One region of the Streptomyces sp. NPDC059142 genome, then DNA from elsewhere that is predicted to be linked to it. Evidence: riboswitches for the same ligand, from Rfam matches in the RefSeq annotation. Region 1 holds a riboswitch; each other region holds the start of a gene.
What was found. A riboswitch is a leader RNA that binds a small molecule or an ion and turns the genes downstream of it on or off. The one in region 1 is predicted to bind cobalamin.
Positions count from the first base shown of each region.

Region 2: it holds a riboswitch for cobalamin, as region 1 does, so the genes downstream of both, ACFXPK_RS04355 (ABC transporter substrate-binding protein) here and ACFXPK_RS17070 (cobalamin biosynthesis protein) in region 1, are expected to answer to the same signal.
Region 3: it holds a riboswitch for cobalamin, as region 1 does, so the genes downstream of both, ACFXPK_RS04315 (hypothetical protein) here and ACFXPK_RS17070 (cobalamin biosynthesis protein) in region 1, are expected to answer to the same signal.

Region 1 is NZ_JBHZDA010000041.1:15,591-19,835, forward strand. Features, by position in the region: gene ACFXPK_RS17065 (cobyric acid synthase) at 1-990, opposite strand, end outside; gene ACFXPK_RS17070 (cobalamin biosynthesis protein) at 987-1,994, opposite strand; cobalamin riboswitch at 2,031-2,150, opposite strand; gene ACFXPK_RS17075 (hypothetical protein) at 2,271-2,534, opposite strand; gene ACFXPK_RS17080 (anion permease) at 2,547-3,818, opposite strand; gene ACFXPK_RS17085 (class II aldolase/adducin family protein) at 3,959-4,245, shown strand, end outside.
Region 2 is NZ_JBHZDA010000006.1:36,406-40,650, reverse strand. Features, by position in the region: gene ACFXPK_RS04365 (ATP-binding cassette domain-containing protein) at 1-93, opposite strand, end outside; gene ACFXPK_RS04360 (ABC transporter permease) at 90-1,037, opposite strand; gene ACFXPK_RS04355 (ABC transporter substrate-binding protein) at 1,134-2,660, opposite strand; cobalamin riboswitch at 2,777-2,957, opposite strand; cobalamin riboswitch at 3,585-3,772, shown strand; gene ACFXPK_RS04350 (CoA-acylating methylmalonate-semialdehyde dehydrogenase) at 3,955-4,245, shown strand, end outside.
Region 3 is NZ_JBHZDA010000006.1:26,513-30,757, reverse strand. Features, by position in the region: gene folP (dihydropteroate synthase) at 1-725, opposite strand, end outside; gene metF (methylenetetrahydrofolate reductase [NAD(P)H]) at 718-1,629, opposite strand; partial or broken gene ACFXPK_RS04315 (hypothetical protein) at 1,957-2,421, opposite strand; cobalamin riboswitch at 2,586-2,789, opposite strand; gene ACFXPK_RS04310 (hypothetical protein) at 3,212-3,457, opposite strand; gene ACFXPK_RS04305 (DUF1622 domain-containing protein) at 3,454-3,879, opposite strand; gene ACFXPK_RS04300 (tautomerase family protein) at 3,954-4,245, opposite strand, start outside.

The sequences.
Region 1 (4,245 bases):
CGTGCCCGGCACGATCACCAGGTCCGCGTCGACCAGCTCCTCGGGCCGGTCCACGAACCGCACCAGGACCCCGGGTTCGGCCGCCAGCGCGTCCACATCGGTGAAGTTCGACATCAGCGGTACGGCGCAGACCGCGACCCGCAGCACGTCCGCGCCGTACGGGGGAGCCACCACCGACTCGCGGGCGCCACCGCGCAGCGAGATCCGCAGCCCGTCCTCCTCGTCGATGCCCAGACCGTGCCGGAAGGGCAGCACCCCGAGCGTCGCCCGCCCGGTCAGCCCGCGCAGCATGTCGAGCCCCGGCTCCAGCAGCGAGACATCGCCCCGGAACTTGTTGACGAGATACCCGGCCACCAGCGCCTGGTCCTCCGGGCCGAGCAGCGCGGTCGTCCCGAAGAAGGAGGCGAAGACCCCGCCCCGGTCGATGTCCCCGACCACGACCACCGGCAGCCGCGCGGCCCGTGCGATCCCCATGTTCACGATGTCGGTACGGCGCAGATTGATCTCGGCGGGGCTGCCGGCGCCCTCGCAGATCACGGCGTCGTACGTGGACCGCAGCTCCGCCAGGCAGGCCAGTACGGGTTCGAGCAGCGCCTCCCGGCCGCCGCCGTGCAGCGTCCTCCCGGGGGCCGGCCCGCCGGGCGCTCCGAAGAATCCGCGGGCGCTCAGCTCGCCGACCGGCTTGCCCATCAGCACCACCTGGCTGCTGCGGTCGCTGCCCGGCTTCAGCAGGACGGGGTTCATCAGCGCGGTCGGCTCCACGCGCGCGGCCTGCGCCTGCATGGCCTGGGCGCGCCCGATCTCCGCGCCCTCGCGGGTCACGAACGAGTTCAGCGACATGTTCTGGCCCTTGAACGGCGCGACCTTCACCCCCCGGCGCGCCAGCCAGCGGCAGATCCCCGCCGTGACGACGCTCTTGCCCGCGTCGGAGGTCGTGCCCGCGATCAGCAGCCCTCCGCCGAGCCCCGTGCCCCCGCTGTTCCGGCTCATCCGCGCCTCCTGGTGGTGAGGGCCGCGCGCACCGCGCCGTACCCGAGACGGCCCGTGACACAGACCGCGAGAGCGAGCACGTTGACCCGGCGGGCCAGCCGCACGGCGCGCTCGATGTCCTGGACCCCGACCGGGCGTCCCGCGGCGTTCAGGACGGGGCGGTGCTCCACGCGCCCGCCGTACGCGAGCGTCCCGCCGAGCCGTACCCCCAGCGCCCCGGCGAACGACGCCTCCACCGGGCCCGCGTTGGGGCTCGGATGGCGGTGCGCGTCCTGCCGTACGGCCCGCAGCGCGCCGCGTCTGTCGGGCCCGGCGGCGACGGCCAGCGCGGCGGTGAGCCGGGCCCCCGGCCATCCCGCGACGTCGTCGAGCCGGGCCGAGGCCCAGCCGAACCGGCGGTGCCGCTCGCTCTTGTGACCCACCATCGCGTCCAGCGTGTTCACGGCCCGGAACCCGGCGAGCCCCGGCACCCCGGCGACCGCGCCCCACACCAGGGCGCCCACGACGGCGTCGGAGGTGTTCTCGGCGACGGACTCCACGACGGCGCGGGCGATCTGCGCCTCGTCCAGGGCGTACGGGTCGCGCCCGCACAGATGCGGCAGGCGCCGCCGGGCGGCTTCGAGGTCCCCGGCGGCCAGCGCGGCGCCCACGGTCCGCGCCTCACGGCCCAGCGAGGCGCCCCCGACGACGGCCCAGGTGGCGGTGGCGGTCAGCGCCACGGAGGCGGCGGGGCTGCGGCGTACCGCGGTGGCGGCCAGTGCCGCGGCCCCGGCGGCGCCTCCGGCGCAGAGCACGGTGTGCAGCGCGCCCCAGCCGCGGTGGTCGCGCCACAGCGCGCGCTCGACGGCCCCGGCGGCCCGTCCGAAGGCGGCCACCGGATGGCCCCGGCGCGGATCGCCGAAGAGCCGGTCGCCCAGCAGGCCGAGGGCGGCGCCGTACGCGAAGACCCGCTCGGCGGCAGGGGCGGCTGAGCCGCCCCGCGCGGCACAACCGCAGCCAGGCATGGCGAAGTGTCCTCACTCAGGGTCCGCGCCCCGGTTCGACGTTCGGAGTACGACGGCGAGAGTTCCTGGCTCCTGGAGGCATGCTCACAGTGACAGTGGCGGGACCGCGCCGGATTCGCACCGGCTTCCTCTGCTGCCGTCGTCAATGGCCCCGGAAGTCCACCACGCTCCGCAACACCCGTCAACTCATCCTTGACCTGCGACGGGACAGTGTGCGGAGCCCCACATCGGGCCGGTCGGCCGATGCGGGGCTCCTGGGGCGTGGTGCTCGTGGGCTCAGGCCACGATGAGGCTGATCCCGTACGCGACGGCCCCGGCGCAGAGCGCGAAGCACAGGTAGGCGCCGGCACGGGCCGCGAGCGGCGCGGGGCCGGTGGCGGGGGTGGAGGCGGCGGCCGAGGTGGAGGCCGGTCCCGGCGCGGCCGTGGAGCCGCGCTTGGCGAGGCCCACGATGCCCAGGGTGAACAGGCCCACGAGGGCGACGGTCGCCACGAGGCTGACGCCGAAGACGGAGGCGAGTGCTGCCCAGTCGATGTCCATGGGGTCGTTTCCTTACACCGTGGCGGGGCGGGCCGGTTCGGCCTGGTCCGGGGCGGTGGCCGCGGGGGCCGGGATGGTGGCCGAGAGGTCCTGGCCGGGGGCGCCCGCCGGGGGAGGCGGGGTGACGGCCGCCATGGCGGTGGTGACCACCCCGGCCGGCTCGGCGGCGGAGCCGGTGGTGGCGGGCTCGTCGGTGACGTTGGTGTGGTCGACCGGGCGGCGGCGCGAGGCGAGCCAGATCCCGGCGGAGCCGGCGACCAGCAGGATCGCGACGACGGTGATGCCCCAGGTGCCCTGGCCGGTCAGGAACTCGGCGCCGGCGGCGACCAGTCCCGCGGCCGGCAGCGTCAGCCCCCAGGCGACGAACATCCGGGTCGCGGTGGACCAGCGCACCACTCCGCCCTTGCGGCCGAGTCCCGCGCCCATCACGGCGCCGGAGCAGGACTGCGTGGTGGAGAGCGAGAAGCCCAGGTGCGAGGAGGCCAGGATGACCGTCGCGGCGCTGGTCTGGGCGGCGAAGCCCTGCTGCGGCTGGAGGTCGGTGAGGCCGGTGCCCATGGTGCGGATGATGCGCCAGCCGCCGAGGTACGTGCCGAGGGCGATCGCGACGCCCGCGGAGACGATCACCCACAGGGGCGGGTTGGAGCCGGGGGCCAGGACGCCGCCGGTGACCAGGGCGAGCGTGATGACGCCCATCGTCTTCTGCGCGTCGTTGGTGCCGTGGGCGAGGGAGACGAGCCCGGCGGAGGCGATCTGCCCGGCCCGGTACCCCTTGGCGGTGGCCTTGTCGTCCGTACCGCGACCGATCCGGTACGTCAGCTTCGTCGCCAGCAGGGCGGCGAGTCCGGCGACCACGGGAGCGGCGAGCGCGGGGATCAGGACCTTGGTGACCACGACCCCGCCGTTGACGCCGGAGGCGCCGACGGACATCAGGGTGGCGCCGATCAGGCCGCCGAAGAGCGCGTGGGAGGAGCTGGACGGGAGTCCGAGCAGCCAGGTGAAGAGGTTCCACAGGATGGCGCCGACGAGCGCCGCGAAGATCACTTCTGTTCTGATGCCCTGTTCGTTGATGAGCCCGCCGGAGATCGTCTTGGCGACCTCCACGGACAGGAACGCGCCGACGAGATTCAGGACCGCGGACATGCCCACCGCGACCTTGGGCTTCAGAGCGCCGGTCGAGATGGTCGTCGCCATCGCGTTGGCGGTGTCGTGGAAACCGTTCGTGAAATCGAACACGAGAGCTGTCACGATCACGATCGCGAGCAGCAGCGTGATGTGTTCCATTGACCCAGGACCCAGGCAATCGTTCGACGTCGGTGGCCTCGGTGAACGTAAGGAGTCAGGGTGAACGGAAGATGAACTGGGTGGGTCTACGGAGTGACCCACTCCGTGGAGATCCCGGCGGCGCCTGGCAGGATCGGCGTATGACGGATGAGCGGACCGGCGAACACGGCGAACTGACCGGCGTACCAAGCGAATCGGCGACCGGAGCGGGCGAACCGGCGACCGGACGGGACGATCTGGAACGGGCCTGGGCGGAGCTGGTCGCCACCGCCCGCAGAACGGCCTCGGAGGGGCTGGTCGTCGGCACCTCGGGCAATGTCTCGGTCCGGGTCGGCGACCTGGTCCTCGTCACCCCGAGCGGAGTGCCGTACGACCGGCTCGCACCCGGCGACGCGATCGCGGTCGACCTCGCGGGACGGCAGGTCCT
Region 2 (4,245 bases), on a different contig from region 1:
AACGACGGGCAGTCCCAGCAGCACAAGGGCGAGCGAGTCCAGGCAGCGCGAGCCGATACTGCGTCGCGGTGCGGCCGGCGGGCGGGTGGTCACGCGCGTTCCTCCCGCTGGGGGGTCAGCCGGGCGACGGTCAGGTCGGCGAGAAGGTTCACGACCAGAGCCGTCGCGGCGAAGAGCAGGGCGTATCCCTGAACCGCCGGTATGTCGCGGTTCTGCACCGACTCGACGAAGCCCGTACCCAGTCCGCGGACGGTGAACAGCGACTCCACCACGACGGTGCCGCCGAGCAGTCCGTCCACGCAGCGCGCGAGTTGCTGCACCGACGGGGCGAGACACCCCGGCAGCACATGGCGGAGCACGATGGTGCGTTCGTGCAGGCCGAGAAGCCGCAGATGGCGGACGACGGGGCTGGTCATCCGGGTGGCGACACCGATGCGGACCTGCCGGGTCAGGTCGCAGAGCTGCCGTGCGACCAGGACGGCGACCGGCAGGACGAGGACCGTGGGGGCGGAGAGCACCTCGGTGCCGCCGAGGCCCGCGGCGGTGGCGGGCAGTAGCCCGAGTCCCGCGCTGAGCCAGGCCGTGAGGAGCAGGCCGAGCACGAACTCCGGTACGGAGTGCAGCGCGAGTACGCAGGCGTTGAGTGTCCGGTCGGCGAAGGATCCCTCGCGCAGCCCCGTCAGGACACCCAGAGCGAGGGCGAGGGGGATGAGCAGTGCCAGTGCCACGGCGGTCAGGACGGCCGTCGCGGCGAAACGGTCGCCGATCTCCTGGGTGACGGGGACGCCGGTGACGAGCGACTGCCCCAGGCGCATGTGGCACAGGTCGATGACCCAGTGGAGGAAGCGCGTGGTGACCGGCTCGTCGAGTCCCAGTTCGGTACGGGCCAGACGCTGCTGCTCGGGCGTGCCCTGCTCGCCGAGGACGGCGTCGACGGTGTCGCCCGGCAGGAGCGAGGTCAGGGCGAAGACCGCGACCAGGACCACTGCGCCCTGCGCGACGGCCGTGGCGGTCCTGATCAGCGCGTAGCGTGTCATCCCCGACGGCCGCCACGTCCGCGCCGGGCGGGGTGCTCCCTCGTACGTGGGCGTCATGCGACACGGTCCGTCGGACGTGTCGCACGGGGCGGGCCGTCAGGAAATGCGGACACGGTCGAAGCGCGCCCAGTCGCAGGAGTTGGGCGGCGCGGCCCGAAGCCCGGTGAGAGTGCCGCTGTGGCCGATGTTCCAGTCGCTGAAGGCCCACACGAGCTGGCCGCTGCGGTCCCTGGCGCGATGTTGCGCCCTGGCGAGAAGGTCGAGGCGCGTCTTCTCGTCGCGGGTGGCGGACGCCTGGGTGAGAAGCCTGTCGAAGGCCGGGTCGTCGTATCCGGTGAGGTTGTTGGGTGCGTCGGCGCGCAGCCGGGAGCGCAGGTGCGTGGTGACGGGCAGGGTGGCGGTACGGCTGTGAGCGGCGACGCCCTTGGTCTTGATCTCGCCGAAATACGTGGCGGCCGAGCGAACGTGCGGGGTGACCTTGAAACCGATGTCCTTCAGTTGGCCGGCGATGAGTGAGGATGCGTTGCCCCAGGTCGGGTCGGCATCGCTGGTCTCCAGGGCGATCGTCAGGCCGTTCGCGCCCGCTTCCTCGACCAGCGCGCGGGCCCGGTCGACGTCACGTTCCCGCGCGGGCAGGCCGGCTGGGTATCCGCGCAGTCCCTGCCCGAAGAGGTCGTTGCCCGCGGTGCCGTGTCCGGCGAGGGCGACTTCGACGAGCCGGTCCCGGTCGAGCCCGAGGGTGAACGCCCGGACGAGGCGTGGGTCGTCGAAGGGAGCCCGGTTGAGCCGGAGCAGGACGGCCTGCATGGTGCTCAGCCTCGTCCGCAGGACGCGCAGCCCGTCGCGGCCGGCCAGCCGCGTCGCCGAGGCCGCTGACAGATCGTGGGCGTAGTGCACCTGTCCGGACAACAGGGCGTTGAGCCGCGCCTGTTCGTCGTTGACCGGTACGAACTCCAGTTCCTCGATGTCCGGCCCGCCGTCCCAGTGGTCCGACCACGCGGTGAACAGGGTGCTGCCGCCCGGACGGAAGGAGCGGTAGCGGAAGGGACCCGAGCCGATGGGCCTGTCGAAGTCCTTGGTGTCCTTCGGGACGATCTCGGTGCCGGCAGCGCCAAGCGCCGCCGGGAACTCGAAGTCGGCCGCGGTGAGGACAAGGGTGAGGTCTCGGCCGGACGCCCGGCTCGCGCTGAAATCGACGCCGGCGAAGAGCTGTTGGGCCGATGCTCCGGTCGCCGGGTCGGCTATACGCCGATAGTTCCACAGAACGTCGGCCGCGGTGACGCGCCTGCCGTCGTGGAACCGGGCGTCCCGCAGACGTACGCGCCAGCGGCTGCCGGAGCTGTCGCTCTCCCAGCTCTCGGCGAGCCTCGCCTGGACCGACATGTCGTCCTTGTACGTCAGGACGCTGTCGTACAACGCCTTGGCGCGGGCCTGGTCGATGAAGAGCGGAGCTGTGTGCGGGTCCAGGGTCTCCTGCGACCCGCCCGCGCTGAAGGCGGCGCGCAGCCTGCGTCCCTGGGAGGAGCCGGGGGCGTTGCCGGGGGAGCAGCCCGCCAGAGCCGCTCCGGCGGCGAGCGCACCGGCCCCGGTCAGGAGCCGGCGGCGCGCAAGGGGAAACGTCATGGTGTGCCGAGCCTTCCACTGGGTTCCGGACACCGGAACAAGCAGAAAGACGCCCCGGTCGGCCGCCAGTTCGCGACGCGCATCACAGACCTCTTCCTGGGGAGTCCACGCCCCGGACAGTTGGTGAAGCGACGGGCCAGTCTCCTGGCTGCCGGATCGCCGCTCGCCCCGCCTTCCGGCCGGTGGGCCGTGGCATAGGGGGTCGCTCCCCGGTCACAGTGGCGGGACCGCGCCGGACTCGCACCGGCTTCCTGGTTCCCGTCGCTCAGGTGTACGCCGCGCATTATGCCTGACCATCGTGTCGGCCCGGAGTGCCCCATCCCGTATCGATCCTGATTACCCGTATATCGGAGTGGCTCTTACCCGGGCTGGCTTTTGGTGCTCGCCGCGATGACGGGGCGCGTAGGGCCTTCGCGGGCCCTGGGGGCGGGTGACCGCTTCCCGCACCCTCGGAGCCCTGCCCCTCCTCCGCAGGGCTCCGTTTCATCGAGGCCATGTGGAAAGTCGTGAACTGGCGGTACGTCGCCAAGCGTCAAGCGTCCGCCAAGGAGCGCGCCCACAGCCTCCTGCTCGGGCCCTGACGGTACAGAGCGTGTACAGATGTTCTGCTCGTGATCGTCTTCTCGCCCTTCACCAGCAGCGGGCGGGCACATCCAAGGGACCCCGGGATGCCACTGCGGCGCAGATGGGCCCAGCCGGGCAGGCGGGTGAGCAGGTCCGCCTCCCGCAGGGTGCGCTCCGGCGGAGAACCGCACGGCAGGACCAGCACCACGTCCGGCGGTGCTGACCACCTTCCGGCGTGATGCCCGCCGGGCTCGTCTCCGTGCCCCGGCGCGCTTCGCCGCGCCCCGTACGGACGCATCCGGAAACCCCTGACCAGCGGCGAAGGCGACAGGCGGTCTCGGAGGCTAGATTTACTAGGACGTCCAACTATATAGTCGCGGTGAAGGCCCGCGGTGCAGGGAAGCCGGTGTGATTCCGGCGCGGTCCCGCCACTGTGACCGGGGAGTACGCCGTCGAGCAGGACGCCACTGACGAGCTGGATGTCGGGAAGGCGGACGGCGCGCGCTGATCCGGGAGTCAGGATACCGGCCGTGGGATGTTCCGTGTTGTCCACGAGGATGGAGCTGACACGCATGGCACCGGTGTGTACCCACAACCCTGGTGAACCCGCCCTCTGACGGGACTCCGGCCATACGCGATCTCGCGCCCCCGGTATCCGTACGCCACCCGCGTGCGTGTGCGGTGACGGCGTGTGCCATCCCCGGATCCCTCCTGACGAGAGCAGGCAGTCATGGTCCGCGAGCACGAACGCGCCTCCGCGCGCGAGTTGACCCACTTCGTCGGCGGCAAACACACCCGGGGCACCTCGGGGTCCTACGGCGAGGTGTACGACCCCAACACCGGCGAGGTCCAGGCCCTGGTGCCCCTCGCGAACCGCACCGAGGCGGAGGCGGTCATCGCCGATTCCGCCAACGCGCAACCAGAGTGGGGCGAGTGGAACCCGCAGCGCCGCGCCCGGGTCCTGATGCGATTCCTCCAGCTCGTCGAGCAGGAGAAGGACGGACTGGCCCGGCTGCTGTCC
Region 3 (4,245 bases), on a different contig from region 1:
GTGGCCGGACCGATTCCGGGAAGGCCGCTCCCGGTCAGCGCCCGCAGGAACGACTTGCGGGAAGGGGAGACGAGTACGGGTACGTCGAAGCGGGCCTTGAGCTGTTCGAGACCCGCAAGCGTCCTCAGCGACGGTTCAGGCGTGCTGCCCAGGAAGTGTCCCAGACCGGGGTCGATGACCAGCCTGTCGTGTGCGATGCCGGCCTTCTCCAAGGCGGCCAGACGCTCGTCGAAGAACTCCTCCATCGCTCTGGACACTTCGGCGGGATCGGTTCGCACTCTTGTGGCGGGGCCGAGGCGCTGTACGGAGTGCATGACGACGAGTCGGCACCCGGTGTCGGCGAGCTCCCCGTACTGAGCGGGATCGGCGAAGCCCTGGATGTCGTTGAGATAGGTGGCGCCCCGCGCAGCGGCGAACCGCTGTGTAGCGGACTGGTACGAGTCGACCGATACCGGGATGTCTTCGGTGACCAGCTGATCGATGACGTCGACCAGCCGCCTCATCTCCTCGTCCGCGGGCACCTGCTGGGCTCCCGGATGGCTCGCGGCAGGCCCGAGCTCGATGACGTCGGCCCCTTCCTCGCGCAAGCGGTGCGCGTGAGCCACCGCCGCCCGCGTGCTCAGGAACCTGTTCCCGTCCGAGAACGAATCCGTGGTGATGTTGACGATGCCGACCAGCGAGGGACGGCGGATTCCCACCGGCGAGGTATTCACGTGCTTATCCATGGAGGTCAAGGTTCTGGTAGATCTCCGTTGTCACCGTCGAGAAGTTCATGGTCATGAAGTGCAGTCCGGGAGCCCCTTCGGCGAGCAGTCGGCCGCACATCGCGATGGCGTGGTCGATTCCGAGTGCCCTGACCGCTCTGGGGTCGTTCTGGACCGCGAGCATGGACTCGGCGAGCCGGGCGGGGATGGCGGCGGTGGAGAGGGCGGGAATGCGTTGCAGTGAGCGGATGGTGGTGACCGGCATGATCTCCGGGATGATCGGTGTCTCGCATCCGGCCGCTGCCACCCGGTCACGGAACCGCAGATAGTCATCGACGTCGAAGAACATCTGGGTGATCGCGTAATCGGCTCCGGCCCGGCACTTGTCGATGAAGTGGCTGATGTCGCTGTCCCGGTCGGGGGAGCGGGGATGCATCTCGGGGAAGGCGGCGACGCCGACGCAGAAGTTTCCGGATTCCTTGATCAGGCCGACGAGTTCACTCGCGTACTGAATACCCCGCGGATGTCGTGTCCAGGGACCGAGCGGATCACCGGGCGGGTCTCCGCGCAGGGCAAGGATGTTCCGCACACCTTGGTCGGCGTAATGCCCGAGGATGTTCCGCAGTTCGGCGACGCTGTGGTCCACCGCGGTGAGGTGGGCGACCGGTGTGAGCGTGGTCTCCTGGGCGATCCGCCCCGTGACGTTCACGGTCCGGCCTCGTGTCGAACCACCGGCGCCGTACGTCACCGAGACGAAGGTGGGTGCCAACGCCTCCAGTTTACGGATCGCGGTCCACAATCCGGCTTCGGCCGCCGTGCTGCGCGGTGGCATGAATTCGAATGAGTAGGAGCGACCTCCTCGTGCAAGGAGGTCGCGAATGGACACTGCGCTGTCTCCCCTGGTGCTGGGGATACCGAGAGCCATGGGCTGCTGCTTTCTCTCAAGCCGGGAGCCGGACGTCGAGGCGGGTACACCCACCCCCGGCCGACCGGTACTGCGGTCAGGACGCGGTGAGTTCTTTCCGGACGGTGCGGGCGGCGGCGGCGGCCAGGTTCTCCGTGGAGGCCGTCGCCCGGGGCCGGGCGGACACCTTCAGGCCGCGGTCGGGAACGCACCGCAGACGGCCGCGGGGGTTGATTCCAGTCCGGTCCGCGGAATGTCTACGGCCTCCTCCGTGCTCAGGAGGCGCGGGGAGCGGATGTCGTGCAGGCCCGGACCGGCTTCGCACGGGGAGTCGTGCGCTACCCGTTCGGGGGTGACCCGCTCCTCGTATCCGGGGGTGTCGATCCGGCCGGCTCGCAGATGGGCGTGGGCCATGCGCAGATCGGTGAGGACCTCCGTGTGCACAGGCGCCAGCCGGTCCAGCAGCGTCAGTGGCTCGAAGTCGGCGGGCACACCGGGGGCGGGCTCGGAGAACGCGAGGTACGTGACGGGGCCGGCCAGGACGGAGCGGGCGCTCGGACCGAGGGCGAGGGCTTCCCCGAGCTCGGCGAACTGCTTGGTCGAGTCAGCGGTGACGACCGTGTGGGGCTCCAGTTCGGGCACCAGGAAGTGGTGATGGGCGTCGAACCGCTTGGTGAGCGCGATGTCGGCGTCGGCGGTGACAAAGCCCTTGCGGTGTTCCGCGACGGCCCGGTTCACTTCCCGGTTCGGTCCCCGGCGAGGGCAACCGTACGCAGTGGCCCGTGCTGCCGCGGCTGCGGACTTCGTTGTCACGGAAATCTCCTTCGCGAGATATCTCCCTTGAATCCCGGGACAGGACGCGAGCGCGAAGGAGTGACGAACCGGACGGACCCGACGCCGCACGGCGCAGCGTGATCATCCGTCTGATAGGTACGCCGACCCGCCCACGAGGCCACCGGGATATCCGTGCACGCATGGTTCGCGCACGGGCAACGGGCAGGTCTTCGGACTCGCGAGCACGCCTTCCCGCGGAAGACACCTACTGGCCGTCGCTTCCCAGGCCCGGTACGGCGGACCCAGTGCGTATGACGGCGGTCGTTCCCACTCACCGCTGCGGGGCAGTCCCGGAGTTCCACCGGGTTCCCTCTTACGACGCGTCTGCCTGGCGGGCAGGGCGAACCAGCTGCACCCGCCAGGCTAGAGCGTGGACGACCCCTTGGCCGAACGTGTTCACACTCCGGAACGTGATACGGAACACAGAATCCCGTCCGGTTCACAGGTCATCCCGTATCCACCGGACAGCTTCTCGGCCAAGCACTCCATCCGGCCGGGCAGGAATCTCTGCCCCCAGTTTCCGAGGCTCCCGCTCCTCCCGCACCCTGAGCTGCTCGGGAGCGAACGGCGGCCCTGCCGAGGTGCGCACCGCAGTGGCTCACCGGCCCGGGGAGACGTGGAACCCCCGCTGCACGCCTGCCGCCCCGTGGTGGCCGGCACCGGTGACCCGCGCTGAACGGTCCGTGCGCCTACCCGATCCAGGAGCTCAACGGGTAGTAGGCCGACCTGGGGTCTCCGCCGCGCGAGGCGAAGCGTGTCTGCCGAGCGGTTACCGCTTCGCTTCTGTGCGGAGGCTGGAGTTGACCATCAGCCGGACGCCGATGGTGGCTGCGGCGGTCGCCAGGACCGTCCAGGACGGCTGACCGGCGAGGCGGATCAGGCCGGCCGCTACGAGAAAGTCCGTGAGCACCGCTACGGCGGGCTGTGTCCGGCGCATCCGGGCAGCGGTGCACACGGCGCTGACCAGCCCGAAGGCCGTAACGACGACGGCGGCCTGGGCCAGCAGCACGGTCATGGGGCGGTCTCTGTGACGGTGGTGTCGTTTTTGGAGGTGAACCGCTCGATCTCACGGCGCTCGTGTTCGATCTCGCGGCCCAGGATGTAGTTCAGCACGGTTCTGATGGCCGCGATCGCTGCCAGCTGGCCGATCTCGGTGAACGAGGGCGCGATGGCCGTGCGGAGGATGTCGCCGGCGAGCTGGAACTCAAGTCCCAGGGCCAGGAAACGGCCGAGCGCCAGCCGGATCCGGTTGAAGCCGAAGGCAGCGGCCTCGGGCTTTCCCCGGTTGCGCGACCGGTGGATTCCGTACCGGAGGAACTGCACGAACGCCCAGACCGCGCCCACGAAGATGATCAGCGCGCCGGCGAACTCGACAAGACGTACGGCCAGGTCGACGGCTTCACGCAGGGTGGATTCCGGCAGCAGATCCGCGTACACAGCAGCATTGTCGGCCTGGGAGGGCGCCGTTGCCCGCGCGCCACCCCGGTAGCGCGGCGGTGATCCTGGATGGGTCAGTGTCCGGGGACGGCGAGGTCGCCCTCGACGTACTGGGCGCGGCCGTCGGCGAAGGACCAGTCCTCGGGACCGTTCTCGAAGGAGCTGACGAACAGGTCCTTGCCGTCGACGCCGGCTGCGGCGAGCCGCTGGGCGAGCGTGCGGTACAGGCGCTGTTTGTCCCGGGTGGTGCTGCCGTGCTGGGTGAAGATATGGACGATGACGGCGCCGGAGGTGGTGCGCTCGAAGCCGAGCCCGGCGTCCAGGGCGATGATCTCGGTGGGGTCGTGCTGGGTGATGATCTGGAAG